Regions from separate parts of the Microbacterium sp. 22242 genome, predicted to be linked through region 3. Evidence: riboswitches for the same ligand, from Rfam matches in the RefSeq annotation. Region 3 holds a riboswitch; each other region holds the start of a gene.
What was found. A riboswitch is a leader RNA that binds a small molecule or an ion and turns the genes downstream of it on or off. The one in region 3 is predicted to bind thiamine pyrophosphate.

Region 1: another riboswitch for thiamine pyrophosphate. It lies ahead of ACTJJZ_RS04025 (ECF transporter S component); the one in region 3 lies ahead of thiC (phosphomethylpyrimidine synthase ThiC).
Region 2: another riboswitch for thiamine pyrophosphate. It lies ahead of thiM (hydroxyethylthiazole kinase); the one in region 3 lies ahead of thiC (phosphomethylpyrimidine synthase ThiC).

What each region holds. Positions count from the first base shown of each region.
Region 1 is NZ_JBQEOZ010000003.1:143,326-153,851, reverse strand. Features, by position in the region: gene ACTJJZ_RS04030 (D-alanyl-D-alanine carboxypeptidase family protein) at 1-1,319, opposite strand, end outside; TPP riboswitch at 1,396-1,505, shown strand; gene ACTJJZ_RS04025 (ECF transporter S component) at 1,502-2,161, shown strand; gene ACTJJZ_RS04020 (ABC transporter ATP-binding protein) at 2,163-3,653, shown strand; gene ACTJJZ_RS04015 (energy-coupling factor transporter transmembrane component T family protein) at 3,650-4,504, shown strand; gene ACTJJZ_RS04010 (helix-turn-helix transcriptional regulator) at 4,544-5,329, opposite strand; gene ACTJJZ_RS04005 (class I SAM-dependent methyltransferase) at 5,451-6,263, shown strand; gene ACTJJZ_RS04000 (zinc-dependent alcohol dehydrogenase family protein) at 6,393-7,421, shown strand; gene ACTJJZ_RS03995 (phosphotransferase) at 7,455-8,180, opposite strand; gene ACTJJZ_RS03990 (PQQ-dependent sugar dehydrogenase) at 8,213-9,328, opposite strand; gene ACTJJZ_RS03985 (DUF488 domain-containing protein) at 9,417-9,794, opposite strand; gene ACTJJZ_RS03980 (SDR family NAD(P)-dependent oxidoreductase) at 9,914-10,526, shown strand, end outside.
Region 2 is NZ_JBQEOZ010000001.1:360,265-370,790, forward strand. Features, by position in the region: gene ACTJJZ_RS01675 (amino acid ABC transporter permease) at 1-227, shown strand, start outside; gene ACTJJZ_RS01680 (hypothetical protein) at 254-889, shown strand; gene pheS (phenylalanine--tRNA ligase subunit alpha) at 943-1,995, shown strand; gene pheT (phenylalanine--tRNA ligase subunit beta) at 1,995-4,568, shown strand; TPP riboswitch at 4,638-4,731, shown strand; gene thiM (hydroxyethylthiazole kinase) at 4,722-5,576, shown strand; gene ACTJJZ_RS01700 (bifunctional hydroxymethylpyrimidine kinase/phosphomethylpyrimidine kinase) at 5,573-7,765, shown strand; gene argC (N-acetyl-gamma-glutamyl-phosphate reductase) at 8,053-9,129, shown strand; gene argJ (bifunctional glutamate N-acetyltransferase/amino-acid acetyltransferase ArgJ) at 9,126-10,283, shown strand; gene argB (acetylglutamate kinase) at 10,280-10,526, shown strand, end outside.
Region 3 is NZ_JBQEOZ010000006.1:206,427-216,952, forward strand. Features, by position in the region: gene ACTJJZ_RS09150 (GNAT family N-acetyltransferase) at 1-96, opposite strand, end outside; gene ACTJJZ_RS09155 (TetR/AcrR family transcriptional regulator) at 93-725, opposite strand; gene ACTJJZ_RS09160 (MDR family MFS transporter) at 789-2,864, opposite strand; TPP riboswitch at 3,048-3,155, shown strand; gene thiC (phosphomethylpyrimidine synthase ThiC) at 3,151-4,884, shown strand; gene thiO (glycine oxidase ThiO) at 4,891-6,450, shown strand; gene ACTJJZ_RS09175 (thiazole synthase) at 6,453-7,226, shown strand; gene moeB (molybdopterin-synthase adenylyltransferase MoeB) at 7,223-8,383, shown strand; gene ACTJJZ_RS09185 (TetR/AcrR family transcriptional regulator) at 8,373-9,008, opposite strand; gene ACTJJZ_RS09190 (MDR family MFS transporter) at 9,057-10,526, opposite strand, start outside.

The DNA.
Region 1 (10,526 bases), on a different contig from region 3:
ATCAGCGCGCGCGGCGTGGAGACGTTGCCGAACGCGAAGCCGGACGGCGTGACGACGGTGATGTCTGTGAGGTCGTGCTGCCGCAGCCACTGGTTGGCGGCGGTCGCGTAGTCCTGGTCCGAGCCCCACACGTCGTGGGCGAGCCGGTCGGCGTAGTTGTTCGCCGAGCCGAGCAGGATCCCCTCCAGCAGCTGGTACTGCGTGAGCGAGCCGCCGGCGGGCACGTCCAGCGCCGACTCGTCGTCGCGCAGGTAGTTCCAGTAGTCGTCGCTGTCGGCCTGGGTGAACTCGAACGTGGCGCCCTGCTCGCCGGGCTTCATCGGCAGCTTGTCGAACGACGCGAGCACGGTCACGAGCTTGGTGATGCTCGCCATCGGCGCCGGCTGCTCGGAGGACGCGATCGTGCCGATGCCCTGGATCGAGACCGCGGCGCTGCCGGACGTGGGCCAGGTCACGGCAGCAGCGGGGGCGGCGGCCGGCTGGAAGGCGACGGCGGAGGCGGTCGGCTTGACCGCGTTCAGCGGCCACGCGGCCGTGGTCGCCCCGTAGGCGACGGCCACCAGCACCAGCCCCGCGATCGGCACGAGCACCCCGGGGCGTGCGAGCGAGCGGCGGGGTGCGTCGGAGAGCAGGGGCGCGGGGGCGGCCGCGCCCGCGGTGCGGGCGGCGCCTTCCTCTGCGAAGCGCTCGATGTCGACCCAGGTGAGGGCGGCGGCCGTGCCCGGATCGGCTGCGCGGGTCGGGGCAGGATCGGCGCCGCGGGTCGGGGACGGGTATGCGACCACGCCCTCCCCGGCGGTCCTATCCGCGGCGGTGCGTCGCCGGTGCCGGCGCGAACCCGCCGTGGCCGGCGCGGAGGCCGCCTCGACGGAAATCGCCTCCGCGGGCGCGGAACCCGCTGCGGCAGGCGCGGAACCGGCCTCGGCAGGCGCGAAAGCCGCCTCGGACGTCTCGGATTCCGTGTCGCCCGCCGCAGGCTCCTGAGGGGAAGCGGAAGGCTCCTCGAGCGCAGCGGGGAGCGCAGCGGGGAGCGCCGCCGCCGTCACCGGTTCCCGCGACGAGGCGGACGACTCGGCCGGGAACAGCGGTCCTCCGAGGGCGGGCTCCGGCGCTTCGGGGAACAGCTTCTCGGGCTCGGTGCGCAGCGGCGGGACGGCGGCGAAGAGGGAGCCGAGAACGGACTGCTCGGACTGCTCGGAGTCCTCGATCGGGGCCTCGAGCACCGCGGTCGCGGAGCCCGTGCCCTCGGCGGCATCGACCGAGACGGGATCGACGGCTGCGTCGCCCGTCTCCGCGCCAGGACGGTCGTCATTGTTCACCCTCCTACCGTAACGGTCCGACGCGGCTTTTTCCGCTCTGCGGAGTCGCGGCAGGGATGGGTCGGGGTTAGGATGGCCGGATCACCACGGGAGTCCGGCGAGCCGGGCTGAGAGGAAGCGACCCGCGCTTCGACCGTCGAACCTGATCCGGATCATGCCGGCGCAGGGAGGAGTTTCCGATGATGCACGTAACAGTGCCCGCGTCCGTTCCCGAGCCCGCCGGGGACAGGACCGCAACCTCCGCCGCGCCGCGCCGCCTGAGCTGGCGGGTCGTCGACATCGTCGTGGCCGCCGTCCTCGGCGTCGCGATCGGTCTGGTCTTCTGGATCTGGAACACGATCGGCTACGCCTGGTTCACGGCCGCAGACGGGATCACCCCGGGCTTCGGCGGGATCGCCGTCGGCATCTGGCTGCTCGGCGGGGTCGTCGGCGGTCTCGTGATCCGCAAGCCCGGAGCCGCGCTGGTCGTCGAGGTCGTCGCCGCGATCGTCTCGATGCTGATCGGCAACATCTGGGGCGTCTCGACCGTGCTCGAGGGCATCGCGCAGGGGCTGGGGGCCGAGCTGGTCTTCGCGATCTTCCTGTACCGGCGGTTCGGCCTGCCGGTCGCCGCGCTCGCCGGGATCGTCTCCGCGCTGGGGTCCTGGCTGTTCGAGATGTTCTACGGCGCATCGCCCAACTTCCTGAAGTCGGCCGAGTTCAACGCGATCTACCTCGGCGCCCTCGTCATCTCCGGTGCGCTGCTGGCGGGCCTCGTCGGCTGGCTGCTGGTGCGCGCGCTCGCCGCGACCGGTGCGCTCAGCCGCTTCGCCGCCGGACGCGAGCTGCGCCGCGAGGTCTGAGATGACCGCGGGGGCCGCCCGCGTCGTCGCGGAGGGCTGGGGATGGCGATACGCAGGGCGGCGCCTCCCCGCCGTGCGCGACGTGTCGTTCACGATCGAGCCCGGTGAGCGCGTGCTGCTGCTCGGCGCCTCGGGAGCGGGCAAGTCCACGCTGCTGACCGGCATGGCCGGACTTCTCGGCGACGCCGAGGAGGGCGAGCGCAGCGGATCCCTGCAGGTCGACGACAGGGAACCGGAGCGGCAGCGCGGCCGGATCGGGCTCGTGCTGCAGGATCCGGACGCCGGCATCGTGCTCTCGAAGGTGGGCGACGACGTCGCCTTCGGCTGCGAGAACCTGGGCGTCCCGGCGGCGGAGATCCCCGAGCGCGTCGGCGCGGCGCTGGACGCGGTCGGCCTGGACGTGCCGCTGGACCGTTCCACGGCCGCGCTGTCCGGCGGTCAGAAGCAGCGGCTCGCGCTGGCGGGCGCGCTCGCGATGCGCCCCGGCCTGCTGCTGCTCGACGAGCCCACCGCGAACCTCGACCCGGACGGCGTCCGGGAGGTCCGTGCGGGGGTGCAGCGCGCGGTAGAGAGCACGGGGGCGACCCTGGTCGTCATCGAGCACCGCACCGAGGTGTGGGTCGACCTGATGACCCGGGTGATCGTGATCGGCGCGGGCGGGGGCCTGCTGGCGGACGGAACCCCCGCCGAGGTGTTCGGCCGTTTCGGCGACGCCCTCGCCGCCGCCGGAGTGTGGGTGCCCGGCCACCCGGTCGACCTGCCGGTGCTTCCGGCGACCCTTGAGCAGGGAGACGGCGCCGGATCCGTCCTGCAGACGCGGGCGCTCGCCATCACTCGGGACCGCCGGAACGCGGTGCAGCGCGGGCTCGAGCTGCACGTCCCCGATGCCGCCGCGACCGTCATCGTCGGGCCGAACGGCGCAGGCAAGTCCACGCTCGCGCTCACCCTCGCCGGGCTCCTCGCGCCCCTGGCCGGCGAGGTGGTCGCGACCGAACGGCTGCGCGGCCGCCGCGGCCTGAACCCGGACCGGTGGACGTCGCGCGAGCTGCTCACCCGGGTCGGCGTGGTGTTCCAGGATCCGGAGCACCAGTTCCTCACGCAGACCGTGCGCGACGAGCTCGTCGTCGGCCCGCGCGCGCTGGGCTGGACGACCGAGCGGATCGACGCGGTCGTGGACGGACTGCTGGAGCGGCTGGGACTGTCCGCGCTCGCCGCGGCGAACCCGTTCACGCTCTCCGGCGGGCAGAAGCGCCGGCTGTCGGTGGCGACCGTGCTCGCGGCCGCACCCGCCGTGATCGTGCTGGACGAGCCGACCTTCGGGCAGGATCGCCGCGGCTGGATCGAGATCGTCGCCCTGCTGCAGGAGGAGATCGCCCGCGGCACCGCCGTGATCGCCGTCACCCACGACGCGGACGTGATCCGCCATCTCGGCGGGCACCGCGTCGCCCTCACTCCGGCGTCCGCCGCCCGCTCCGCGGAGGCTGCCGCATGACCACGGATTTCGAAGCGCGCCGAACGCTCGACAGGTCGGCCGAGCGCAGCCATCTGCGCGCTTCGAAACGGGACCTGCGGGCTCTGAAACGGGGGCCCGCCTGGATCGGCAGGGTCAACCCGGTCACCCGGATCCTGCTCGCGCTGCTGCTGTCCATCCCCCTGTTCGCCTCGATCGACGTCACGAGCGGTCTGGTCGCGATCGGCCTGCAGCTGCTCTGCATCCCGCTCACCGGGCTGCGCCTCGGAACCGTGCTGCGGCGGTTGTCGCTGCTGCTCGTGGTCGCGCCCGTGGCCGGCGTGAGCATGCTGCTCTACGCGGCACCGGGTGGCCGGGTGTTCTGGAGCCTCGGCTTCGCGCACATCAGCGAGGCGTCGATCCAGCTCGCGATCGCGGTGAGCATCCGGGTCGTCGCCCTGGGGCTGCCGACGATCCTGCTGTTCGCGCGCACGGATCCGACCGAGGTGGCCGACGCGCTCGCGCAGGTCGCGCACCTGCCCAGTCGCTTCGTGCTCGGCGTGCTCGCGGGCACGCGCATGCTCGGCCTGTTCGTGGAGGACTGGCGCACCATGGGCCTGGCGCGCCGGGCCAGAGGCGTCGGCGATCGCGGCGTGCTGCGGCGCTTCTTCACGATGTCGTTCGTGCTGCTCGTGTTCGCCGTGCGCCGCGGGACGAAGCTGGCGATGGCGATGGAGGCGCGCGGCTTCGGATCCGACATCCCTCGGACCTGGTCGCGGCCGTCGCGGCTGGGCTGGCGGGACGCGGTCGCGCTCGCCGGGGGCGCGGCGATCATGGCGCTGTCGATCGCGGCGGCGGTCCTGGCCGGGACGTTCCGGTTCGTGTGGTCCTGAGGCCCGGGATCGGCGGGCCGGGGACGGGCCGGAGCTCGCTCAGGGCGCGGCGGGCAGCCACAGGGTCATCCTGACCCCGTCCTCGGGCAGGTGCAGCACCTCATAGCGACGCGCGAGAACCGTCCCGTCGGCGCTGCGGACGTGCGTGATCGCCCCGCGCCGCCGCTGCACGAGGTGCCCGCTCCACCAGGTCTCGAACTGCGGGCTCTGCGCGCGCAACTCGCCGACGAGGGCCACGAGCTCGGGATCCTCCAGGTCGTCCACGTTCGCGGCCCGGAGGTGCGCGACCGCGCCGCGGGCGAGCTCCTCCCATTCCACGAACGTCTGCCGCGCCCGCGGGTCGAGCAGCAGCGAGCGGCAGGTGTTGCGCTGCGCGGGCGGGAGGTCGGCCAGTCCCTCGTGCAGCGCGAGGCCCTCCGGGTTCGCCGCGATCACGGTGCTGAGCCGATCCAGCACGTAGGCGGGGTTCGGGCGCACGGCCTCGACCAGCACCTCCATGCGCGCCGTCAGCGCGCGGGCCTCCGCGCTCGCCCGCATCCCGGCGCGGGTCGGGCTCGGATGGGGCCCCCGCAGCCGGTGCAGGTACTCCCTGGCATCGGCATCCAGGCGCAGCGTCCGGGCGAGCGCCTCGAGCACCGCATCGCTGGGGTGAGTCTCGCGGCCTTGCTCGAGTCGCGTGTAGTAGTCGACGCTGATGCCGGCGGCGGTCGCGACCTCCTCGCGGCGCAGCCCGGTCGTCCTGCGGCGCCCGCCGGCGCGCTCCGAGAGCTCCAGGCGGGTGTCCGTACGACGGGCGCGCAGGAAGTCTCCGAGGGCGTTCGACATCCGCGGCCTCCAGAATCCTGCGCCCGGCGGGGGTGCGGCGCTCCTAGGAAGGATACGGTCTTCCCGGCCTTCGTTGGTATGAGCAGGCTGGGGGAACGACATCCCGAGCAGAGGAGAACCGATGGCGACCGAGACCCCGCAGCTGCGGTACACGCACGGACACCACGACTCGGTGCTGAGATCGCACCGCTGGCGCACGGCGGAGAACTCGGCCGCGTATCTGCTGCCGCACCTCCGCCCCACCGACCGGCTGCTCGACGTGGGGGCGGGGCCGGGCACGATCACGGCGGACCTGGCGTCCCGGGTCGCCGAGGTCGTCGCCACCGAGATCGGCGACGAGGAGCTGTCGCTCGCACGGGCGACGGCTGCCGAGCGCGGCGCCGGCAACATCGTGTTCCGCGTCGCCGATGTGCACGCGCTGGACTTCCCGGATGCGAGCTTCGACGTCACCCACGCGCACCAGGTGCTGCAGCACGTCGCGGATCCGGTGCAGGCGCTGCGCGAGCTCGCCCGAGTGACGAAGCCCGGCGGGATCGTCGCCGTGCGGGACAGCGACTACGGCGGCTTCCAGTGGTGGCCGGAGCTTCCCGCCCTGGACGACTGGCTGGCGCTGTACCGCACCGCGGCCCGCGCCAATGGGGGCGAGCCGGACGCCGGGCGACGGCTGCTGTCGTGGGCGCACGCCGCCGGGCTCACCGACGTCGTCGCCACCTCGAGCACCTGGTGCTACGCGACCGCGGAGGATCGCGCGTGGTGGGGCGGCATGTGGGCGGATCGGATCCTGGACTCGGCGATCGCGCCTCAGCTCGTGGACTCCGGCGCGGCGACCAGGGCGGACCTGGAGGAGATCAGCGACGGGTGGCGGGAATGGGCCGCGCACGAGGACGGCTGGCTCTCCATCCTGCACGGCGAGATCCTCTGTCGCGTCGGCTGACGACGGTCCTGAGGTCTCGGGTGAGGGTATCCCTGTCGGAACACCCTTCGACAGGGACTCCCTCGCGCGGCAGGACAGGAGCAGAGTAGAACTGCTCGCCATCGCCACCGCACCCTGAGGAGGAACACCATGCGCGGAGTCGTCATGCACGCCCCGGGAGACGTCCGGACCGAAGAGCTGGAGATGCCGGTCGTGCGCGAACCCGGCGACGCCGTCATCCGCGTCACCGCCACCTGCATCTGCGGATCCGACCTGTGGCCCTATCGCGGCGCCGAGCCGATCCGCGCCGGCGGGCAGCGGATGGGGCACGAGTACGTCGGAGTCGTGGAGAGCGTCGGGGGAGAGGTGAAGACCGTCCGTCCCCGGGATCACGTCGTCGGATCCTTCGTCGCCTCGGACAACACCTGCGAGATCTGCCGGGCCGGGTATCAGTCCCGGTGCGTGCACCAGGTGATGATGGGGTCGGTCGGGACGCAGGCGCAGTACGCACGGATCCCCCTCGCGGACGGCACGCTCGTGGTGTTCCCGGGGGAGCCGTCGGCCGACCTCCTCCCGTCGCTGCTGGCCGCCTCCGACGTGCTCGGAACCGGGTGGTTCGCCGCGGTCGCCGCCGAGGCGGGGCCGGGCAAGACGGTCGCCGTCGTGGGCGACGGAGCGGTCGGCCTGCTCGGCGTGCTCGCGGCGAGGCAACTCGGAGCGGAGCGGGTCATCGCGATGTCGCGCCACGAGGACCGGCAGGAGCTCGCCCGCCGGTTCGGCGCGACGGACATCGTCGAGGAGCGCGGCGATGAGGGCGTGGCACGCATCAAGGCCCTCACCGGCGGCCTCGGCGCGCACTCGACGATCGAGGCCGTCGGCACCCAGGAGTCGATGCAGCAGGCGATCCGCGCCACCCGCCCCGGCGGCCACGTCGGTTTCGTGGGGGTCTCGCACGACGTCACGCTGGACGGGTCGGAGCTGTTCTTCTCGAGCGTGCACCTGCACGGCGGGCCCGCGCCCGTGCGCCGGTTCCTGCCGGAGCTGGTCGAGTTGATCCTGCAGCGCCGGATCGATCCGGGCGCGGTGTTCGACCTCACCCTTCCGCTTGAGGACGCCGCCGAGGGCTACCGTGCGATGGACGAGCGTCGTGCGACCAAGGTGCTGCTCACCACCGACTGACGGCGCGCCGTCGAGGTCGGCGCGCGGATCGGGTCAGGTCGCGTTCCAGAGGTCGCGGTAGTAGGCGAGGCGCTCCCGATCCGGCTCGACGCCGTACGCGTCGATGAGGGTGTCCTCCCAGCCGGGGCCGTAGTTCCAGCCGGTGCTCATCGACGCCACCGCGATGTCGGCCCACCGGTCCGCGACGCCGAGCGCGGCGAGGTCGACGTGCGCGAAGCCGCGCCCGGCGTCGTCGAGCAGCGTGTTCGGGACGCAGGCGTCGCCGTGGCACACGACCAGGCGGTCGATCGGCGGGGCGTCGTGGAACCGTGCCGGCACGACCACGCCGCGGCGGGCGGCGTTCGCGATCCGCTCCGGCACGCCCCAGCTCCACGGGCACTCGGCGACCGGAAGCGCGTCGTGCAGCGCGCGCAGCGCCCGGCCGACGGCGGGCACCGCGATCTCCGGCAGGGCGATCCAATGCGGATCCACGGCGCTGAGCCCGGGCAGCGCCGCCGTCACCAGCCACTCGTGCGTCTCGTCCTCGCCTGCCTCGAGGACGCGCGGCACGAGGGTCCGGCTCGCCGCCCAGCGCATGCGCTCCGCCTCGTCGCGCATCGACGTCTCGAGGTTGCGCGGGCCGTGCTTGATGTACCGGCCGTCGTCCGTGCGGAAGGTGAGGCCGCCGATGTTGTTCTCCCACACGGGGATGAGCGCGGCGGATCCGGCCAGCTCCCGCACCCGATCCGGGACGGGCACGGCGTCGACGGGGATGGTCACGGTCCCATCCTGCCGTGGGTGGGCGCCGACGCTCAGCCCTGCTGTGCCGGAAGTCGCAGCAGCCGATCGTCTCCGTCACGAGGGGAGCCGCGGCCGTCGGTGTTGTTCGTGAGCACCCAGAGCGTGCCGTTCGGCGCGGCGACGACGTCCCTCAGCCGCCCGAACTCGCCGGCATACACGGCACGCGGAGAAGGATCCGTCGCCCTGGTGTCGAGCGTCCAAAGCCGTTCGCCGCGCAGAGATGCGATGTAGACCACGTCGTCGATGATCGCGATCCCGCTCGGGCTGGAGTCCGCAGGGCGCCACTGCACGACGGGATCGATCGCGTCGGGGGCGCCGGCACGGCCCTCGTGATCGGGCCACCCGTAATCGCCGCCGGGCTGGATGCGGTTCAGCTCGTCCCAGGTGTCCTGGCCGAACTCGCTCGCCCACAGGGTTCCGGCGCTGTCCCAGGCGAGGCCCTGTACGTTGCGGTGGCCGAGGCTGTACACGGCCGTGCCGAACGGGTTGCCCGGGGCGGGCCGCCCCTCGGGCGTGAGCCGCAGGATCTTGCCACCGAGGCAGTCGCGGTCCCGCGCCCTGCCGCGCTGGCCGGCGTCACCGGTGCCGACGTACAGCATCCCGTCCGGTCCGAACGCGATCCGTCCGCCGTCGTGGTTCTGCGCACGGGGGATCCCGTCGAAGACGACCTGGACCGCGCCCGGATCGAACCGCAGAGCACCTGGCGCTCCGGTGAGGGGAACGCGCACCACCCGGTTGTCGTCCGGCGTGGCGTGGTAGGCGTAGAGCCAGCGGGTGCCGCCGTCCTGGTGCACGGCAAGCCCGTTCAGGCCGGCCTCGCCGCCGGAGACCACGCCGGGCACGACGCCGACCTCGCGCAGTCCGCCGTCCGGCGTCGATTCGAGCACCCGCCCGTCGTCGCGCTGCGAGATCAGCGCGCCCGTCCCGAGCGGCACCACCGACCACGGTGCGGCCAGCCCGGTCGCGAGGACCTGCGGTGCGGTGGCGGTGGGCGACGTGGGCGTGATCGTGCCCACGGCGCTGCTCGGGGGCGGAGCGGGCGACGGCGCGCAGCCGTCGAGAGCGAGCGCCACGAGGGTCAGGCCCGCCGCGACGCGGGCTGCGTGCCGGGACGTCCTCTCGCGCATCTCCGCCTCCTCGGCTCCAGCATCCCCCGTGCCGCGGGTCGCCGCCAGGGGAGGAACCGGGATCGCGTGACGCCGCACGCGCACCGGCTCAGGAGCCGAGCTGCGCGCGCAGCGCCTCCTCCAGCACCACGGCGTGATTGTGCTCGGGGTCGTGCGCCGCGTAGACCAGCGTCACCACGGGATGCGGGCGCAGCGTCTCGGCGAGCTCCGCGAGCGCGGGCGCGGTCTCGTGCGCGAGCTCGGCGCGGTAGCGGTCCGCATAGACACCCCAGTCCTCCGCAGGCGCGTGGTGCCAGTCCTCGCGCAGCTGGGTCGAGGGCGCGGTGTCCTTCGCCCACAGATCGATCGCGGCGCGCTCCTTCGAGACGCCGCGCGGCCAGAGGCGGTCCACCAGCGCACGGAAGCCGTCCTCGGCGACGGCGTTGTCATAGGCTCGTTTGCGACGCAGGTCCATGTCGTCAGCCAACACCCGATCCGTCCCGGGAGCGAGCCATGATTTCGGACATCGGTGAGACGCAGAGTCACGTAGGCTGAGACTCAGTTGCACCTTTCGCAGGAACATCGCCGTTTCAAAGGAGAACACGCATGCAGATCCAGGGATCGGGAGCCCTCATCACGGGCGGCGCCAGCGGGCTCGGCCTCGCCACGGCGCGCCGCCTCGCCGCGGCCGGCGCCACCGTCACGATCGTCGACCTGCCCTCCTCGAAGGGCGTCGAGATCGCGGCCGAGCTGGGCGGCGTCTTCGCCCCGGCCGACGTCACCAGCGCCGACGAGGTCTCCGCCGCCGTCGCCGCTGCGCAGCACGCGGCTCCCCTGCGCATCGTCGTCAACTGCGCCGGGATCGCCCCGCCCGCCAAGGTGCTCGACCGCGAGGGCAACCCCGCCGACCTCGCCGCGTTCGAGCGGATCATCCGGATCAACCTGATGGGCACGTTCAACGTGATCTCCCAGGCCGCAGCGGTGATCTCCGCGAACGATCCCACCGACGACGGCGACCGCGGCGTGATCGTGAACACCGCGAGCGTGGCCGCGTTCGACGGGCAGATCGGCCAGCCCGCCTACTCCGCGTCGAAGGGCGGCGTGCACGCGATGACCCTGCCGATCGCCCGCGAGCTCGCCCGCTACGGCATCCGCGTGTGCACGATCGCCCCTGGCATCATGGAGACCCCGATGCTGGCCGGCCTGCCGCAGGCCGCTC
Region 2 (10,526 bases), on a different contig from region 3:
CCGGGCTGATCGTCGCCGTCATCTACATCGCGATGTGCCTGATCCTGTCCGGTGTCGCGAAGTGGCTCGAAGGACGCACCCGGCGCTCGCCGAAGGTGAGGGGCTACCTGTCCGACTCCGGCGACCACGACCCGCGGATCCATGACGGCAGCACGGTGACGGAGGTCATCGCCATGCAACGCGGGGCCGGGAAGTTCGACGGCACCGGCGCCGGTCCCCGCGTCTGAGCGGGCGCTCCCGTAGCATCGGGACGATGCACGTCGAACCCGTCTCGGAGCATCCGGCCGCCGTGAGCCGGACCCTCGAGCAGTGGCTGGATCCGGTTCTCGCCGCCTCCTGCCCGCCGGAATTCGGCACGCGCCTGCGCGAGATCGCGGACGCCAGGGCCGGCAGGGCGGCGATGTGGGCCGCGTTCGCGAGTCTCGGCGCCTCTGCCGCGCTGTTCTCGCTCGTGATGCTCGTCGTGACGGGGCAGGTCGCCCCCACGCTGCCGTGGGCGATCGTTGGCGTCGTCGTGGCTGTCACGAGCGTGCTGCTCCTGCGCCGGACGCACCGCTGGATCCCGCGACCCGGCGCCTCGGTCTCCACTCGCGGACCGGGCAGCCTGCGTGGCGGCCTGTGGGCGGCGGGCACGATCCTGTTCTTCGTCAACGTCTTCCTCGTGATCAGCGCGTTCACGACCGGCCAGGCGACCGCCCTCGTCCTGGTCGATCTCGGGCTGGTGCTCCTGCTGGTGTCCGGCTTCGTCGTCCCGCCCGCCATCCTCGGCTCGGCCCGGCCGGCCCTGCGCCGGCAGGCGGCCCGGGATCCGCGGCTCATGGCGACCCTGGAACGCGAGCGCGTCACGTGGGCGCCCGACCGGCGCACCGGCATGTTCGGCCCGCTCTGACGGAGTCCGCCCCGGCACGGGCCCGTTCCGGCGCGCCGGTAGACTCGACTCTCGTGTCCGACAACGCACAGACCACTCCTGACATCAGCCCCGAGGCGGTGGAGACCGCCGTCGAGGCCGCGCTCGCCGCGATCGGGTCCGCGGCCGACACCGCTCAGCTCAAGGCTGCGCGTGCCGCGCACGTCGCGGAGGGCTCGCCGCTCGCGATCCTGAACGCGTCGATGCGTCAGGTCGCGCCCGAGCACAAGGCCGCCTTCGGCAAGCTCATCGGACAGGGCCGCGGCCGTGTCACGCAGGCGCTCGCCGCGAAGGAGGCCGAGCTCGCGGCCGCCGAGACCGCGGCCCGCCTGGAGGCCGAGCGCGTGGACATCACGGCGGTCGCCTCGCGCACCCGCGTGGGCGCCAGGCACCCGCTCACGCTGCTGCAGGAGCAGATCTGCGACGTGTTCGTCGGGATGGGCTGGGAGATCGCGGAGGGCCCCGAGCTCGAGCACGAGTGGTTCAACTTCGACGCGCTGAACTTCGACGTCGACCACCCCGCGCGCCAGGAGCAGGACACGTTCTACGTGGATCCCTCCTCCCGCCACCTCGTGATGCGCACGCACACCAGCCCGGTGCAGGTGCGCTCGATGCTCGATCGCGAGCTGCCGATCTACGTGCTCTGCCCTGGCCGGGTCTACCGCACCGACGAGTTCGACGCCACGCACCTGCCCGTGTTCACCCAGTTCGAGGGCCTCGTCGTGGACAAGGGCATCTCGATGGCGCACCTCAAGGGCACGCTCGACCACGTCGCGCGCCAGCTGTTCGGCCCGGAGGCGAAGACCCGCTTCCGCACCAACTACTTCCCGTTCACGGAGCCCTCCGCCGAGCTCGACCTGTGGCACCCGACCTTCAAGGGCGGCGCGCGCTGGATCGAGTGGGGCGGCTGCGGCATGGTCAACCCCAACGTGCTGCGCGCGGCCGGGATCGACCCCGACGTGTACAGCGGCTTCGCGTTCGGCATGGGGGTCGAGCGCGCGCTCATGTTCCGCAGCGACGTGCAGGACATGCGCGACATGGCCGAGGGCGATGTCCGTTTCAGCGAGCAGTTCGGGATGGTGGTGTGATGCGCGTCCCGCTTTCGTGGCTGCGTGAGTACGTGGACGTGGCCGAGGACGTCACGCCGGACGACGTCTTCGCGGCGCTCGTCTCGGTCGGCTTCGAGGAGGAGGAGCTGATCGGCTTCGACATCTCGGGCCCCGTCGTCGTCGGTCAGGTGCTCTCCTTCGAGGAGGAGCCGCAGTCCAACGGCAAGACGATCCGCTGGTGCCAGGTCGACGTGGGCCCGCTCCCGGTCGCTGAGCCTGTCGAAGCGACAGGGACCGATCACGATGTCCGCGGCATCGTCTGCGGCGCGAGCAACTTCGCCGTCGGCGACAAGGTCGTGGTGACGCTGCCCGGCGCCGTGCTGCCCGGCCCGTTCCCGATCGCCGCCCGCAAGACCTACGGGCACGTCTCCGACGGCATGATCGCCTCGGCCCGCGAGCTGGGGCTGGGCGACGAGCACAACGGGATCCTGATCCTGTCCGAGCTCGGCATCGACGCGCCCGTCGGCACCGACGCGATCGCGCTGCTGGGACTGGACGACGTCGCCGTCGACATCAACGTGACGCCCGACCGCGGCTACGCGTTCTCGCTCCGCGGCGTGGCCCGCGAGTACGCGCATGCCACCGGAGCGACGTTCCGCGACCCGGCCGATCGCGACTTCGCCGAGCTGCAGCCCGGCACCGGGTTCACGGCCGTCGTCGACGACACGGCGCCGATCCGGGGCAACGTCGGCGCGACCGAGTTCGTCACGCGTGTGGTGCGCGGCGTGGATCCGTCCCGGCCCACCCCGCCGTGGATGATCGCCCGGCTCACGCTCGCCGGCATGCGCTCGCTCGGCGTGCTCATCGACATCACCAACTACGTGATGCTCGAGCTCGGCAACCCCGTGCACGGCTACGACCTGGACAAGCTCGACGGCGGCATCGTGGTCCGCCGTGCGACGCCCGGGGAGACCATGGTCACCCTGGATGGCCAGCAGCGCACGCTCAGCGGCGAGGACCTGCTCATCACCGACGCGTCAGGCCCGATCGGCCTCGCCGGCGTGATGGGCGGCGGCACCACCGAGATGAGCTGCACCACCCGCAACGTGCTGATCGAGGCGGCGACGTTCGACCCGATCACGATCGCGCGCACCGCCCGCCGGCACAAGCTGCCCAGCGAGGCCTCCAAGCGGTTCGAGCGCGGCGTGGATCCGCTCATCCCGTTCGCCGCCGCGCGCCGGGTCGCCGACCTCATGGTCTCCCTCGCCGGCGGCACCCTCACGGAGGAGGGCGGTGCGCTCTTCGCCGAGGTGCAGATCGAGGGGATCGACCTGCCTGCGGGCTTCGTGCAGGGCCTCATCGGCGTGGACTATGCGGACGAGGAGGTCGTCGGCGCGCTCGAGACGATCGGCGCCGAGATCACCGCGGTCGACGGCGGCTGGCAGGTCATCCCGCCGACCTGGCGCCCCGACCTCACCGACAAGTGGACGCTGGCCGAGGAGGTCGCGCGCATCCACGGTCTGGACCGGATCCCGTCCGTCCTGCCCACCCCGCCGTCCGGTCGCGGCCTCACCGAGCTGCAGCAGGGACGCCGTCGCGTGGCGAACGCCCTCGCCGCGGCCGGCCTCGTGGAGACGCCGGCGTTCCCGTTCACGACGCAGGAGCAGAACGACCTGCACGGATCCGCGACCGGCGGCACGCTGCCGGGCGTGCGCCTGACGAACCCGCTGGACGGCCAGACGCCGTACCTGCGGCGCTCGCTGGTCCCGGGGCTGCTGCAGACCGCGCATCGCAACATCGCGCGCGGGCTCGTCGATCTCGCGCTGTTCGAGATCGGCGTGGTGTTCCTGCCCGAGCCGGGTGCCGTCTACGGAACCGACGAGGTGCCGCCGCTCGGCGTCCGCCCCTCGGACGAGACCCTCGCGGCGCTGAACGCCTCGATCCCGCCGCAGGCGCGCCACGTCGCCGCCCTGTTCTCCGGCCATGTCACGCCCCGCCAGCCGGGCCGTGCCGCCGAGGAGTACGGGCTCAGCGAGGCGCTGGACGCCGTGCGCGTGATCGCCGACGCCGCCGGTGTCGCGATCGACGTCGTGCAGGGCAGCCGCGCGGCGCTGCACCCCGGGCGCACCGGCGTGCTGCAGGTGCGCGAGGCGGCAACCCCGGCGACGGGCTCAGGGGCCGGGACGATCGAGGTCGGCTATGTCGGCGAGCTGCACCCGCAGGTGGCGGCCGATGCCGACCTCCCGGGTCGTGCGGTGGTGCTCGAGCTCGACCTCGACCTGGTGCTGTCGCTCGCGGGCGAGCGCGTGGTCGCCGCCTCGCTGTCGCCGTATCCGGCCGCGACCCAGGACGTGTCGCTGGTGGTGGCCGCGAACGTTCCGGCCGGCGAGCTCGGGGCCGCCCTCCGCGAGGGCGCCGGTGCGCTGCTGGAGTCGATCCGTCTCGTCGACGACTACCGCGGCGAGGGCGTTCCGGCCGGATCCAAGAGCCTGACCTTCGCGCTGCGGTTCCGCGCCGACGACCGCACCCTGACCGCGGCAGAGGCGAGCGAGGCCAAGCTCGCCGGTGTCGCCGTCGCGGCGGAGCGATTCGGAGCCGCGATCCGCGACTGACTCGCATCGCGATCCGTCACGAAGACGCCCCGGCCCGCCTGCGGACCGGGGCGTCTGGCTAGACTGACCGGCAGTGACACGGGGTGCCGCGACCGCGGCTGAGATCACACCCGTCGAACCTGATCTAGGTCGTACTAGCGAAGGGATGTCGTGATGAACGCGCGTCTGGAAACGTCCTCCGAGTCCGTGGCGGGAAGCGCCGCGAACCTCCTCTCCGTGCTGCGGGCGGACCCCCCGCTCGTGCAGTGCATCACGAACGCGGTGGTGACCGGCTTCACCGCCAACGTCCTGCTCGCGCTCGGCGCGGCACCGGCCATGGTGGACATCACGGGCGAAGCGGGCGGCTTCGCCGCGATCGCGTCCGGGGTGCTGGTGAACCTCGGCACGCCCACGCCCGAGCAGCGCGCCGCGATGCGGGAGGCCGTCGGCGGGGCCGGCACCGCCGGCACGCCGTGGGTGCTGGACCCGGTCGCGGTCGGCGCCCTCCCGGTGCGGACGGCTCTCGCGCACGACCTCCTGGCGCTGCGTCCGACGGTGATCCGCGGCAACGCCTCGGAGATCCTCGCGCTCGCCGGCCGCACCCTGGGCGGTCGCGGCGTGGACGCGCTGGACGGCACAGAGGCGGCCGCCGACGCCGCGCGCGAGCTCGCGGGCCGCACCGGGGGAGCGGTCGCGGTGTCCGGTCCGGTCGACCTCGTCGTCGACGCCGACACCGAGATCCGGATCGCCAACGGCGACGCCCTGCTCACCCGCGTCACCGGCGGCGGCTGCGCACTCGGCGCCGTGATGGCGGCCTTCCTGGGCGCGGCGCGGCAGACCGGCGACACGCCTCTCATCGCCGCCTCCGCCGCGACCCTGGTCTACACGGTCGCCGCAGAGGACGCCGCGCGCGGCGCGGCAAGGCCCGGATCCTTCGCGGTCCGGCTGCTGGACGCCCTCGCCGCGGTCCAGCCGTCGGAGCTCGCCGCGCGGGCGCACGTCGACGCCGTGCGGGCGGTCGCGGCATGAGCCGCCTCGACCAGGACGACCTGGCCCTCTACCTCGTCACCGATCCCGGCCTGTGCGGCGAGCGCGGGGTCCCGGCGGTCGTCGACGCCGCCGTCGCGGGCGGCGTCCGTATCGTGCAGCTGCGCGACAAGCACGCCGACGACGCCGCGATCGTGGCCCAGCTGATCGAGCTCTCCGCGGTGATCGCCGGACGCGCGCTGCTGCTCGTGGACGACCGGCTCGAGGCGCTCGTCGAGGCGCGCCGCCGCGGATCGCGCGTGGACGGGATCCATCTCGGGCAGTCCGACGCGGCCGTGACGACCGCTCGCGCGCTGCTCGGGCCCGACGCGATCATCGGGCTCACCGCGAACCAGCCCGCCCACCTCGACGCCGTGCGGGCGCTGCCCGAGGGCGTCGTCGACTACCTCGGCACGGGCGTGATCCATCCCACCCGCACCAAGCCCGATCATCCGCCGGAGCTCGGCGTGGACGGCTTCGCGGCGTTCGCGTCCGCGAGCCCGCTGCCCTGCGTCGCGATCGGCGGCATCGGCCCGGACGATGCGGCGCCGCTGCGCCGTGCGGGTGCGGCGGGGGTCGCGGTCGTCTCCGCCGTGTGCGCCGCTCCGGATCCGGAGGCCGCCGCACGGGACCTGCTGCGCGCCTGGGGGAGCGGCGGCGTGCCGCGCGTCCTCAGCATCGCGGGCAGCGACCCCTCCGGAGGGGCCGGGATCCAGGCCGACCTCAAGTCGATCGCCGCGAACGGCGGCTACGGCATGGCCGCGGTCACCGCGCTCACGGCGCAGAACACCCGCGGCGTGACCGGGGTGCATGTGCCGCCCGCGGAGTTCCTCCGCGCCCAGCTCGACGCCCTCTCCGCCGACGTGCGGATCGACGCGGTGAAGATCGGCATGCTCGCCGGTGCCGGAGTGATCGCGGAAGTCGGATCCTGGCTGCGCGCCCAACGCCCTCCGACGGTGGTGCTGGATCCGGTCATGGTCGCGACGAGCGGGGACCGGCTGCTCGGCACCGACGCCGAGCAGGCGCTGCGGGCGCTGCTGCCGCTCGCCGACCTGATCACGCCGAACCTGCCCGAGCTCGCGGTGCTGGTGCGCGAGGAGCCGGCAAGGACCTGGCCCGAGGCCCTCGCCCAGGCCGGACGGCTCGCCGCGGCCACCGGATCCCTGGTCCTCGTCAAGGGCGGCCATCTCGACGGCGATGAGGCCCCGGACGCGCTGGTCGGGTCCGAGGGGGTTCTCCGCGAGTATCCGGGTGGGCGGATCCGCACGCGCAGCACGCACGGCACCGGCTGCTCGCTGTCCTCCGCGCTCGCCACCCGCCGCGCCGTCGGCGGCGAGTGGGGCGAGGCGGTCGCCGAGGTCCGTGCCTGGCTGCGCGAGTCCATCGCCGCCGGCGAGGGGCTGCGGGTGGGATCCGGCCACGGCCCCGTGCACCACTTCGCCGGGCTCTGGCAGCGCGCCGGACTGACGGTGGAACCGGCGCCGGAACCTTCGCCGGAACCGGACGCGGAACGCGCATCGGAACCGGAACGCGCATCGGCATCGGTCGTGACCGAGTGGTGGGACCGCATCGCGCCGGTGCGCCAGGCGATCGACGACCTGCCGTTCCTCCGCCGCCTCGCCGACGGCTCTCTGCCGGAGGCAGCGTTCCGGGAGTACATCGCTCAGGACGCGCTGTACCTCGGCGAGTTCGCCGCGCTCCTCGCCGAGGCCGCCCGGATCGCTCCGCACCCGGAGGACCGGGAGTTCTGGGCGGGCCGCTCGGAGGAGTGCCTGCGCGGCGAGCTGCAGCTGCACGCACGCTGGCTGTCGCCCGCCGCCGCAGACGGGGCGGTGCTCCGAGGGGATCCCGCCCCGGCCACGACCGCGTATCTCGCGCACCTGCGGGAGGCGGCGACCGCCGCCGACTACCGCGTGCTCATCGCGGCGCTGCTGCCCTGCTACACGATCTACGCCGACGTCGGCACGCGGCTGCACGCCGTCGCGGGAGGGGATCCGGATCACCCGTTCGCGTCCTGGCTCGACGAGTACGCCGACCCCGCGTTCGCGCTCGCGAGCGAGGCTGCGGTCCGGATCGTGTCCGCCCATGCCGCGGCCGCGGATCCGGAGACCCGCTCCCGGATGCAGGCGGCCTTCGAACGGTCGGCCGAGCACGAGCACGCCTTCTTCGCGGCCGCCGGGCCCGAACTCTGAGGGCTCGGCGGCGGCCGTCCGCGGTGGGGTGGGACGCTCGATTTGGCCGAGCGCCCCACCCCGCGATATCGTCGCGGCATGCTTCCGGCTCCGCACACGACCGCCCTGGTGGGCGGGATCGTCGTGGAGCGACGCCGTTCGGGCGACCGCCGACTCTAGGCGACCCCGCGCTCCCGCGTCGCACGCGGTCGAGTGCCGGTGTCGCCGCCTCCGGCCCGACCTCTGCTCTCCTGTCGCGCGCCGTCTTCAAGGGCGTCGTCGGCAGACCCGACCGTTAAGGTGGAAGCATGACGTACACCGTCGCCGTCTCCGGCGCATCCGGTTATGCGGGCGGCGAGATCCTGCGCCTGCTCGCCGACCATCCCGACATCGAGATCCGCACCGTCACGGCGCACTCGAACGCCGGGCAGCCGCTCTCCGAGCACCAGCCGCACCTGCGCTCGCTCGCCCATCTCACGCTGCAGGACACCACCCCCGAGATCCTCGCCGGCCACGACATCGTGTTCCTCGCGCTGCCGCACGGACAGTCCGGGCAGTACACCGACGCGCTCGGCGACGTGCCGCTCGTGATCGACGCCGGCGCCGACCACCGTCTCACCTCGCAGTCCGCGTGGGACGCGTTCTACGGCGGTGACTTCCACGAGCCGTGGAGCTACGGCGTGCCCGAGCTGCTCGTGAACGGCGCCCACCAGCGCGAACGGCGAATCGTGAAGCAGCGCGAGCAGCTCCGCGGCGCGACCCGGATCGCCGCCCCCGGCTGCAACGCGTCCACGGTCAGCCTCAGCCTCGCCCCGGGTGTCGCGGCGGGCGTGATCGACCCGTCCGACATCGTGAGCGTGCTGGCCGTCGGCCCCTCCGGCGCCGGCAAGAGCCTGAAGCCGCACCTGCTCGGCAGCGAGATCCTCGGATCCGCGAACCCGTACGCGGTCGGCGGCACGCACCGGCACATCCCGGAGATCCGCCAGGCGCTCGCGGCCACGGGCGCCGCCGCCCCCGACGACATCCGGATCTCCTTCACCCCCGTCATCGTGCCGATGGCGCGGGGGATCCTGGCCACCTCCACCGCGCCGATCGTGCCGGGCGCGACCGACGCGGAGATCCGCGCCGCCTGGCAGAGCGCCTACGGGGACGAGACCTTCGTGCAGCTGCTGCCGGAGGGATCCGTGCCGCGCACCGCCGACGTGCTCGGCGCGAACACCGCCCTGATCGGCCTCGCGATCGATCGCGCCGCCAACCGGGTCGTCGTCGTCACCGCGGTCGACAACCTGGTCAAGGGCACCGCGGGCGCCGCCATCCAGTCCATGAACATCGCGCTCGGTCTCGAGGAGACCACGGCGCTCTCGATGAACGGAGTCGCCCCGTGAGCGTGACCGCACCCCAGGGGTTCGAGGCGGCCGGAGTCGCTGCCGGCCTGAAATCCACCGGCAAGGCCGATGTCGCCGTGGTCGTGAACCGCGGCCCGCGCAAGGTGGGCACCGCGGTGTTCACGAGCAACCGGGCCAAGGCGAACCCGATCATCTGGTCGCAGCAGGTCGTCGCCGACCGCACCGTCGAGGCGGTCGTGCTGAACTCGGGCGGCGCGAACTGCTTCACGGGCTCGTTCGGGTTCCAGACCAGCCACCTCACCGCCGAGAAGGCAGCCGACCTGCTCGGGGTGAGCGCCGGCGACATCGTGGTCTGCTCCACCGGGCTCATCGGCACCGGCGACGACGTCTTCCGCGGCAAGGTGCTCGCGGGCGTCGAGGCCGGGATCGCGCAGCTGAGCGCCGACGGCGGGCAGGCGGCCGCCGAGGCGATCATGACGACGGACACCGTCGCGAAGACCGTGGTGGTGAGCCGGGACGGCTGGACCATCGGCGGAATGGCCAAGGGCGCCGGAATGCTCGCGCCGGGCCTGGCCACGATGCTCGTCGTGCTGACCACCGACGCCGACCTCGACGCGGCGGACGCGGATGCGGCTCTGCGTCGCGCGACCGGCGTCACGTTCGACCGGCTCGACTCCGACGGCTGCATGTCCACGAACGACCAGGTGACGCTCCTCGCCAACGGCGCGAGCGGGATCCGGCCCGACCCGGACGTCTTCGCCGCGGCGCTGACCGAGGCCGCCGACGAGCTCGCGAAGAAGCTCCAGGGCGATGCCGAGGGGGCGAGCCACGACATCACGATCGTCGTCCAGGGGGCGGCGACCGAGCAGGACGCCGTGGAGGTGGGCCGGTCGGTCGCCCGGAACAACCTGTTCAAGGCCGCGATCTTCGGCAACGACCCGAACTGGGGCCGGGTGCTCGCCGCGATCGGCACCACACGGGCCGCGTTCGACCCCTACGACACGGACGTCTGGATGAACGGCGTGCGCGTCTGCACGGCCGGCGGTCCGGACCGTCCCCGCGAGGAGGTGGATCTCACCCCGCGCGCGACCGACCTGGTCATCGACCTGAAGAGCGGCGACGCGACGGCCACGATCCGCACGAACGACCTCACCCACGACTACGTCCACGAGAACAGCGCGTACTCCTCATGAGCGACCTTCAGGACACCGCACCCGAGGAAGCCGCCGTCAAGGCGCAGACCCTCATCGACTCGCTGCCCTGGCTGAAGAAGTTCCGGGACCAGATCGTCGTCGTCAAGTACGGCGGCAACGCGATGATCAGCGACGAGCTGCAGGAGGCCTTCGCGCAGGACATCGCCTACCTCCGCTACGTCGGGGTGCAGCCGGTGGTCGTGCACGGCGGCGGCCCGCAGATCTCGAACATGCTCGACCGAC
Region 3 (10,526 bases):
CGCATCGGCGTCCGCCGGTGTCGCGCGACGCACCGTGAGGCGCTCGGTGCGCAGCGGCCAGTCGATCCGTTCCAGGAGGTCGGGGGAGTGGGTCACTCGTCCAGCGTAGGGACCGGATCCGACATCCGCGCCGTGCGCACCGCGACCAGCCCGTCGACGGCCGCGAGCAGCCGCTCGGCGCCGGGCCGATCCGGGGTCGATCTGGCGTGCACCAGCACGTTCATCGCGGCGAGCACGAGCGAGACCGCGCTGACGGCCTGATCGTGGTCCGCCGCGCGCTGCTCGGCGAGGTCGATGAACTGCTCCCGCACGGATCCCATCCACTGCGAGAACGCCGGCAGCAGCTCGGGCCGCTTCATGAGCAGCTCCTTGATCCGGTGCCGGTCCATGCCGTCGTCCATCGAGGATCCGACCAGCTCGCACAGCGCCGGCACGATCTCGCCCTGCGCCACCAGGAACCCGTCGATCACGTCAGGGGCGACGCCGTGCTCCGGAAGGTTCAGGGCCGCCGCTGCCTTGGACGGGAAGTAGTTGAAGAAGGTCCGCGGCGAGACGTCCACCGCCTGGCAGATCTGCTCGATCGTGGTGCCGTCGAGTCCCTGCTCCTCCACGAGCCGCAGGGCGGCCTCGTGCAGGGCCTGCCGGGTCTGCAGCTTCTTGCGCTCGCGCCGGCCCTCGCCGACGGTCTCGCGGATGGGCTCGGGAACGCTGTCGTCGATGCTCATGATGTGCTCCTCACAGGGTCTGTGCGGAGGCCGGGGCGGGAGATGCCCGCCCCGGCCCGCCGCTCAGGCCTGCTGCGTCCTGATGGTTCCGGTCTCGCTGACGCCCGCGTCGTCGGCCCGCTCCTGCAGAGCGGAGCGCGTGCGCAGGGGCGGAGCCTTGAAGAACAGGCTGAGCACGAACGCGAGCATGAGCACCCCGAAGCCGACCCAGTAGATGAGGTCGATCGCCTTGGTGAAGCCGACCATGAAGGGCTTGGTGAGCGCCGGATCCGCGCCGTTCAGGAACGACGTGTCGCTCACCGAGCTGCTCGAGCCGCTCGACGCCTTGGACGACGCCTTGTCGAGCTGCTTGGTGATGTCGGGCACGAGCTTGTCGACCCAGTAGCCGCGCTGGTCGGCGTTCGACCAGTCCACGCTCACCGCGCCGTTCACCACCGTCGCGTGCGCCTTGCCCGCGACGGCCTCGAGCGCGGCCTGCTCGGCGCCGGGAGTCGCCGCCGCCACCTGCGCGTCGATCACGCTCTGTGCGGCCGCTGCCGGGACCTGTCCTGCGGCGACCGCCTGCTCGACGCCGGCGGTCACCTTCTCGGTCACGGCCTTGTCGGCGGCGGCCTTCGCGGCGGCGGTGCCCTTGTCGAGTCCCGACTGGATGTTCGCCTGCAGCGGTCCCGTGATCGGGCTCCACAGCTGCTTCATGACGGCCTTGTTCTGCTCCTTGCCCGCGACCGCGGGATCCAGTGCGGCATTCAGCGCGGTGGTCAGGGTCGGCTTGTCGGCCATGCTGTGCGTGATGTTCAGCGGCAGCAGCGTGAACAGGATCGAGAGCATGATCGCGGTGCCCAGCGTTCCGCCGATCTGGCGGAAGAAGGTCGCGGCACTCGTCGCGACGCCCATGTCGGGCGCTGCGACCGAGTTCTGGCTCGCCATGGTCAGCGACTGCATGAGCTGGCCGAGGCCGAGGCCGACCACGAACATGCCGATCATCATGTACCAGACCGGGGTGGCGGACGACACGAACGTGAGCAGCAGGAAGCCGAGCGCCGTGGTCAGCGTGCCGGTGCGCGGGAAGATGCCGTACTTGCCGGTGCGCGACGTGAGCTGGCCCGCCGTCATCGACGAGGTCATCAGGCCGACGACCATCGGCAGCATCGCGAGCCCCGACTCGGTGGGCGTGAGCCCGGCGACGATCTGCATGTACAGCGGGATCGTCATCATGGCGCCGAACATGCCGAAGCCGACGAGCACGCCGATGACGGTCGCCATCGAGAACGTGTTCGAGTGGAACAGCCGGATCGGGATGATCGCGTCGTCCTTCATCGCGATCTCGATCAGCACGAAGGCGAGCACGCCGAGGCCGCCGATGACGTAGCAGGTGATCGCAGCGGCCGAGGCCCAGCCCCACTCGCGGCCCTGCTCGGCGACGAGCAGCAGGGGGACCAGGGCGACGATCACGGCCGTCGCACCCCACCAGTCGATCCGCGGGTTCTTGTGCTTGCCGACCTTCGGCAGGTGCAGGAACGCGATCACCATGCCGAGCGCGACGATCCCGACCGGCAGGTTGATCAGGAAGACCCAGCGCCAGCCGGAGATCCACAGGATCTCGTTCGCGCCGGCGAACAGGCCGCCGACCAGCGGGCCGATCAGCGAGGAGATGCCGAAGACCGCGAAGAAGTAGCCCTGGTACCTGGCGCGCTCGCGCGGGGCGAGGATGTCCGCCATGATCGCGAGCGGCAGCGACATCAGCGCGCCGGCGCCGATGCCCTGGACGGCGCGGAATCCGGCGAGCATCAGCATCGACGTGGAGAACGTCGACAGCAGGGATCCGAGGATGAACACCGAGATGCCGAAGATGAACAGCGGGCGGCGGCCGAAGATGTCGGAGAGCTTGCCGTAGATCGGCACGGAGATCGTCGACGTGATCAGGTAGGCCGTGGTGACCCAGGCCTGCTGGTCGAGGCCGTGCAGGTCGTCGCCGATCGTGCGGATCGCGGTGCCGACGATGGTCTGGTCGAGCGAGGACAGGAACATGCCGGCCATGAGGCCGTAGATGACGAGCAGGATCTGCCTGTGCGTCATGATCGGGGCGGACTGCTTGCGCTCCGCGCGCGTGGCCCCTGCTGTGGTGGTTGCGGTGGACATGACGGCCCTTCGGGTGGTTCTGGACGCCCCGCTCGTCATCGACACCCGTCGGATCCGAGCGCCGACGTTGGCGGCAAGAATGTTGCAGCCCTGCAAGATTACACGAAAGGAAAGGTTGCGCAAACGCAGTTTTGCTATGAGGTGCCTGAGTCCGTGCACCCGGGCATGTTCCGTGTACTGTGTCGGTATCCACACGGGTGCCCTCGCAAGGGCTGAGATCGGGCTGACGCGGCTCGTACCGTTCGAACCTGTCCGGGTCATGCCGGCGAAGGAAGTAGGAGCCCTCATGGGATCTCGCGATTCTGCGCGCACGCTCGCGCATCTGCACGACTCCGCGCACGACCTGCACGTGCCCGTCACCCGGATCGCCCTCGATGCGTCCCCCGACGGGACGGAGAACGCGCCGGTGACGGTCTACCGCACCGAGGGGCCGGGGAGCGATCCGGTCGTCGGCCTGCCCGCGCTGCGCGAGGGCTGGATCGCGGACCGCGACGACACCGACGCCTACCAGGGCCGGGCGCGCGACCTGCACGACGACGGCCGCTCCGCGATCCGCCGTGGCGCCGCCTCCGCCGAGTGGCGCGGGGAGCAGCGACCGGTCCGGCGCGCCAGGGCCGGGCGCACGATCACGCAGATGCGGTACGCCCGCGACGGCGTGATCACGCCGGAGATGCGCTTCGTGGCACTGCGGGAGAGCTGCGATCCCGAGCTCGTGCGCGCCGAGGTCGCCGCGGGCCGGGCGATCATCCCGAACAACGTCAACCACCCCGAGTCCGAGCCGATGATCATCGGCAAGGCGTTCCTGGTCAAGATCAACGCGAACATCGGCAACTCCGCGGTGACCAGCTCGATCGCCGAGGAGGTCTCCAAGCTGCAGTGGGCGACCACCTGGGGCGCCGACACCGTGATGGACCTGTCCACGGGCGACGACATCCACACCACGCGCGAGTGGATCATCCGCAACTCGCCGGTGCCGATCGGCACCGTGCCGATCTACCAGGCGCTGGAGAAGGTCGACGGCGACGCCTCGGCGCTCACCTGGGAGATCTACCGCGACACCGTCATCGAGCAGTGCGAGCAGGGCGTCGACTACATGACCGTGCACGCCGGCGTGCTGCTGCGCTACGTGCCGCTCACCGCCGACCGCGTCACCGGCATCGTGTCCCGCGGCGGATCGATCATGGCCGGCTGGTGTCTCGCGCACCATCAGGAGAACTTCCTCTACACGCACTTCGACGAGCTGTGCGAGATCTTCGCGCAGTACGACGTCGCCTTCTCGCTGGGCGACGGGCTGCGTCCCGGTTCCATCGCCGACGCGAACGACGCCGCCCAGTTCGCCGAGCTCGACACGCTCGCCGAGCTGACGAAGCGGGCCTGGCGGTACGACGTGCAGGTCATGGTCGAAGGGCCGGGCCACGTGCCGTTCCACCTCGTGCGCGAGAACGTGGAGCGGCAGCAGGAGCTCTGCGACGGGGCGCCGTTCTACACGCTCGGCCCGCTGGTGACCGACGTCGCCCCGGGCTACGACCACATCACCTCGGCGATCGGTGCGACCGAGATCGCGCGCTACGGCACGGCGATGCTCTGCTACGTCACGCCGAAGGAGCACCTCGGCCTGCCCGACCGGGACGACGTGAAGACCGGCGTGATCACCTACAAGATCGCCGCTCACGCTGCGGACCTCGCCAAGGGTCACCCCGGCGCGCGCGACCGCGACGACGCGCTCTCGAAGGCGCGCTTCGAGTTCCGCTGGCGCGACCAGTTCGCCCTCTCGCTGGATCCGGACACCGCCGAGGCCTTCCACGACGAGACGCTTCCCGCCGAGCCGGCCAAGACCGCGCACTTCTGCTCGATGTGCGGGCCGAAGTTCTGCTCGATGCGGATCTCGCAGGACATCCGGGATCGCTTCGGCGACGGTGCGGAGCAGGAGCGCATCGCGGGCATGGCGCAGAAGTCCGCCGAGTTCGCCCAGGCCGGCGGCCAGGTCTACCTGCCCATGCCGACCGTCGGATCGCGGTAGGTCCGGATGCCGCGCAACGGCGGCGCCGCTGAGGGCGGCGCCGGGCGCATCGTCGTGGTCGGCGCCGGGATCGTCGGACTCAGCATCGCCGCCCGGCTCGCTCAGGCCGGCCGTCCGGTGGTGCTGTGCGATCCGGATCCGGCGGGCGGCGCCACGTTCGCCGCCGCCGGGATGCTGGCGCCCGTGAGCGAGTACCACTATCAGGAGGATGAGCTGCTGCCGCTGCTGCTGGCGTCCGCCGCGCGCTATCCGGACTTCGTGCGGGCGCTCGCGCCGGCCGGCGACGACGAGCGCGTCACGGGATATCGCCCCGGCGACACGCTGCTCGTCGGGATCGATCAGGGCGATCGGCGCGCGCTCGCGGATCTGCACGACGCGCACACGGCGCGGGGCCTGGCCGCCGAGCCGCTCGCCGCCAGGGACGCCCGCGCTCTGGAGCCGCTGCTCGGCCCGCGCGTCACGAGCGCGTACCGGATCCCGGGAGACCATCGGGTCGATCCGCGGACGCTCGCGGCACGGCTGCTGCGGTCGCTCGAGGAGCACGACGGCGTGCGGATCGTCCGGGAGCGGGTGGCGGCTGTGCGACGCGCGTCGGCGGATCCGGACGCGCCGGTCACCGGTGTTCGCCTCGCCGGCGGGCTGGTGCTGGACGCGGGCGAGGTCGTGCTCGCGAACGCCTTGGGCGCCGGCGCCGTGGACGGGCTGCCCGTGCGGCTCGGCGCGGCGCTGCGTCCCGTCCACGGCGACATCCTGCGGCTGCGCGTGCCGGAGCGGCTGCGGCCGTTGCTCGGCATGACCGTGCGCGCGCTGGTGCGCGGGGAGAGCGTCTATCTCGTGCCGCGGCGCGACGGCACGCTCGTGATCGGGGCGACGCAGCGCGAGGACGGGCTCGACGGCGTCTCGGCGGCGGGCGTGCACCGTCTGCTCCGGGACGCGCAGGAGGTGCTGCCCGCCGTGGCCGAGCTCGAGCTCCTCGAGGCGACCGCCCGCGCGCGGCCTGCGACCCCGGACAACGCCCCGCTCCTGGGCCGCGTGCGCGACGGCCGCGGCGGCGACGTCCCCGGCCTGATCGTGGCGACCGGATTCTTCCGTCACGGCGTGCTGCTCGCCCCGCTCGCCGCCGAGATCTGCGCGGGGCTCGTCGACGGCCGCGCCGACCCGCTCGCGCGGCCGTTCCGCCCCGACCGCTTCGCCGAGGCATCGCTCGCCTCCGTGCCGCCGGCCTCCGCTCAGCCGGCCTTCCGCTCTGTCGACCTCGAGCCTGCCGGCCTCCGCTCTGCCGACCCGGGCACCGTCCGTCGTCTCCGCTCCCGAAGGGATCCTCCGATGATCGTCCTCACCGTCAACGGCGAGCCGCACGCCGCCGCCGCGCCGCTCACGCTCGCCGACCTCGTCGCGGAGCGCACCGGCATCCGCGTCACCGCTGCAGGGACGACCGCCGACGGCGCGGCCCTCGGCATCGCCGCCGCCGTGAATGCGTCGATCGTGCCGCGCAGCGCCTGGGCCGCCGCGGAGCTCGCCGACGGCGACGCGGTCGAGATCGTCACCGCGACGCAGGGAGGCTGAGCATGGGATCGGATCTCCTCGAGATCGACGGCGTCGCGCTGTCCTCCCGGCTGATCATGGGCACGGGCGGCGCGCAGAGCCGTGCGGGCCTCGCCGCGGCCCTGGACGCGTCAGGCACCGAGCTCACCACCGTCGCGATCCGCCGCCACGACCCGTCCGCGGACGGGTCGCTGTTCCGGCTGCTCTCCGACCGGGGCATCCGGCTGCTGCCGAACACCGCCGGCTGCCTGACCGCGCGGGAGGCCGTGCTGACCGCCGAGCTGGGCCGGGAGGCGCTGGGCACGCACTGGGTGAAGCTCGAGGTGATCGCCGACGAGGACACGCTCCTCCCGCACGGAGCCGAGCTCGCCGCGGCGACCGAGCAGCTCGTGGCGCGCGGCTTCTCGGTGTTCGCGTACACGAACGACGACCCGGCGCTCGCGCGTCACCTCGAAGAGCTCGGCGCGGTCGCCGTGATGCCCCTGGGCGCGCCGATCGGCACGGGGCTGGGGATCCTCAACCCGCACAACATCGCTCTCATCGTGGAGCGCGCCACCGTGCCGGTCGTGCTCGACGCCGGCATCGGGACGGCCTCGGACGCGGCGCTCGCGATGGAGCTCGGCTGCGACGCGGTGCTGCTCGCGACGGCGGTGACCCGGGCGCAGGATCCGGTGGGCATGGCGGGCGCCTTCCGGCACGCCGTGATCGCGGGGCGGCTCGCGGCGACGTCCGGCCGGATCCCGCGGCGCACGCGGTCGCTGGCCTCGTCGCCGATGGACGGGCGGCCCGACCTGTGAGCGGGATCGCCGCGGACCCCGGGTCCCTGCCTGCGCTGGTCGCGCCGGCGGCGGCGCTGACGGACGAGGAGGCGGACCGCTACTCGCGGCACATCCTGCTTCCCCGGTTCGGCGCGACGGGCCAGCGTCGGCTGAAGAACGCCCGAGTGCTCGTGGTCGGCGCGGGCGGGCTCGGCTCGCCGGTCCTGCTGTACCTGGCCGCGGCGGGCGTCGGCACGCTCGGCATCGTCGACGACGACCGCGTCGAGCCGAGCAATCTGCAGCGCCAGATCGCGCACACCACCGCGGACGCAGGCCGGCTGAAGGCCGAGTCCGCGCGCGACGCGATCCTGGCGCTCAATCCGCTGATCCGGGTGGAGACGCACCCGTTCCGGCTGACCGCCGGCAACGCCGTCGACCTCTTCGGGCGCTATGACCTCGTCGTCGACGGCGCCGACAACTTCGCGACGCGCTACCTCGTCGCCGACGCGGCGGCGGCCGTCGGCATCCCGTGCGTGTGGGGCGCGATCCTCCGCTTCGGCGCCCAGGTCAGCGTCTTCTGGGAGCCGCACGGCCCCGGCTACCGCGACCTCTTCCCCGACGCGCCACCCGCCGGGGCTGCCCCGTCGTGCGGCGAGGCGGGCGTGCTGGGCATGCTCTGCGGTGCGGCCGGATCGGTGATGGCGGCCGAGGCCGTGAAACTGCTCACCGGGATCGGCCGGCCGCTGATCGGCCGGCTCTCGATGTTCGACCTCGCGGAGGCGCGCTGGCAGGAGCTGCGGATCGTGCGCGATCCCGCGCGCCCGGCGGGCACGGCGCCGGATCCCGATCCCGCGCTCGTCTGCGCGGCGCAGGATGAGGCACGACCGCTCAGCGCCTCGCAGCTGCGGGCGCTGCTCGCGGAGCGCTCCGCCGGACGGACGGCGTTCGCGCTCGTCGACGTGCGCGAGGCGGAGGAGTCGGCACTCGGGCAGATCCCGGGGTCGCTCTCCGCGCCGCTGAGCGGTCTCTCACCCGAGACCGTTCTCGACGGCGTGCCGCGGGACGGCCGCGTGGTGCTCTACTGCAAGGCCGGGGTGCGCGCCCGCGCCGCGGCGCGGATCCTGCGGCAGGCCGGCTACCGCGACCTGGACGTGCTCACCGGCGGCATGACGGGCTGGTCGCCGGCTACGCGGTGACCTCGACGGCGGATCCCGGCGGGGCGAGCAGACAGGCCCTGGCCGCGACGAGCTGCTCCACGCCCTCCAGCAGCCGGGCGGCGCCGGGACGCTCGCCGGCCGCCGAGCCGTCGTGCACCAGCACGCTGAACGCGGCCATGGTCAGGGCGACGGCCGAGATCGCCTCCGCGTCCTCCGTGCGCTCACGGACCAGGGCGACATACTGCTCGCGGATGCCGCCCATCCACTGCGCGAAGGCCGGCATCAGCTCCGGCCGGCGCATCACGAGCGCCTTCATGCGCTTGCGCTGCTGGGCGTCGTCCATCGACGCGCCGATCAGGTCGCACAGGGCCGGCACCAGCTCGCCCTCGGCCGCGCGGAACGCCGCAGCGGCTTCGGGCGAGACCGCCGTGTCGGGGAGGTTCAGGGCTGCCGCCGCCTTGGACGGGAAGTAGTTGAAGAAGGTGCGCGGCGACACGTCGACCGCTTCGCAGATCTGCTCGACCGTGGTGCGGTCGAGCCCGTTCTCGTCGATCAGGCTGAGCGCGGCCTCGTGCAGGGCCTGCCTGGTCTGCTGCTTCTTGCGCTCGCGCCGCCCGCAGGTCTCCGCGTGCGTGTCGGCCGCAGCCTCGTCGATGTCCGTCATCTCACTCTCCTCCAGGGCCGAGGCCGGGATCGCCCGCCCCGGCTCCGCTCAGGCCCTGTGGGTCCTGATGGTCCCGGTCTCGGTCAGTCCGGCCTTGTCCGCCTGCTCCTGCAGGGCGGAGCGGGCGCGCAGCGGCGGAACCCGGAAGAACCAGGTCAGCACGAACGCGAGCAGGATCACGCCGAAGCCGACCCAGTAGAGCACCACGACCGACTGGATGAAGCCCATCATGAACGGCTTGGTGAGGCGCGCGTCGGCGCCGGTGAGGAAGGAGGTGTCGTTGACGCCCCCGTTCGATCCGGAGCTCTCCGCGCTCTTCTCCTTCTTCGCGATCTGATCGTGCAGGGTCGGCACCAGTCTGTCGACCCAGTAGCGGCGCTGATCCTCGTCCGCCCAGTCCACCGCGACCCTGTCGCCCGCGGCAACGCCCCGGTCGAGCTGATCCTGGATGGTCTTCTGGATCGGCGTGACGATCGGGGTCCACTGCTTCTGCATGATCCCGGCGTTCTCCGCCTTGCCGGCGACGGCCGGATCCAGCGCCGCGTCCAGTCCCGCAGTCAGGGTCGCCTTGTCCGCGGAGGCGTGCAGGATGTTCGCGGGCAGCATCGAGAACAGCACCGAGAGCATGATCGCGGTGCCCAGCGTGCCGCCGATCTGGCGGAAGAAGGTGGCCGCGCTCGAGGCGACGCCCATCTCGTGCGGGTCGACCGAGTTCTGGCTCGCCAGCGTCAGCGGCTGCATGAGCTGGCCGAGACCGAGGCCGAGCACGAACATGCCGACGAAGATCTGCCACAGCGGCGTCTCGTACCGGATGAACGTGAGCGCGAGGAAGCCGACCGACGTGAACAGCGTGCCCAGCACCGGGAAGATGCGGTACCGGCCGGTGCGCGCGGTGATCTGTCCCGAGGTGAGCGACGCGATCATCAGTCCGATGATCAGCGGCAGCATCGACAGGCCCGACTGCGTCGGGTTCAGTCCGACCACGATCTGCATGTACAGCGGGATGGTCATCATGGCGCCGAACATCGCGAATCCGACCAGCACTCCGATGACCGTGGCCATCGTGAAGGTGCCGGAGCGGAACAGCTTGAGCGGGATGATCGCGTCGTCCTTCATCAGCGCCTCGATGACGACGAAGCCGACCAGACCGACGAGGCCGGTCGCGTAACAGACGATCGATGGGGCCGAGGTCCAGCCCCAGGTGCGGCCCTGCTCCGCGACGAGCAGCAGCGGGACCAGGGCCACGATCACCGCGACCGCACCCCACCAGTCGATCCGCGGGCCCTTGTGCTTGCCCACCTTGGGCAGGTGCAGGAACGTGATCACCATGAACAGGGCGAACAGGCCCAGCGGGATGTTGATCAGGAAGCACCAGCGCCAGCCGTCGATCCAGAGGATCTGCTTCGCCCCGGCGAACAGGCCACCCACGAGCGGGCCGATCACGGTCGCGATCCCGAACACCGCGAAGAAGTAGCCCTGGTACTTGGCGCGCTCGCGCGGGGCGAGGATGTCGCCCAT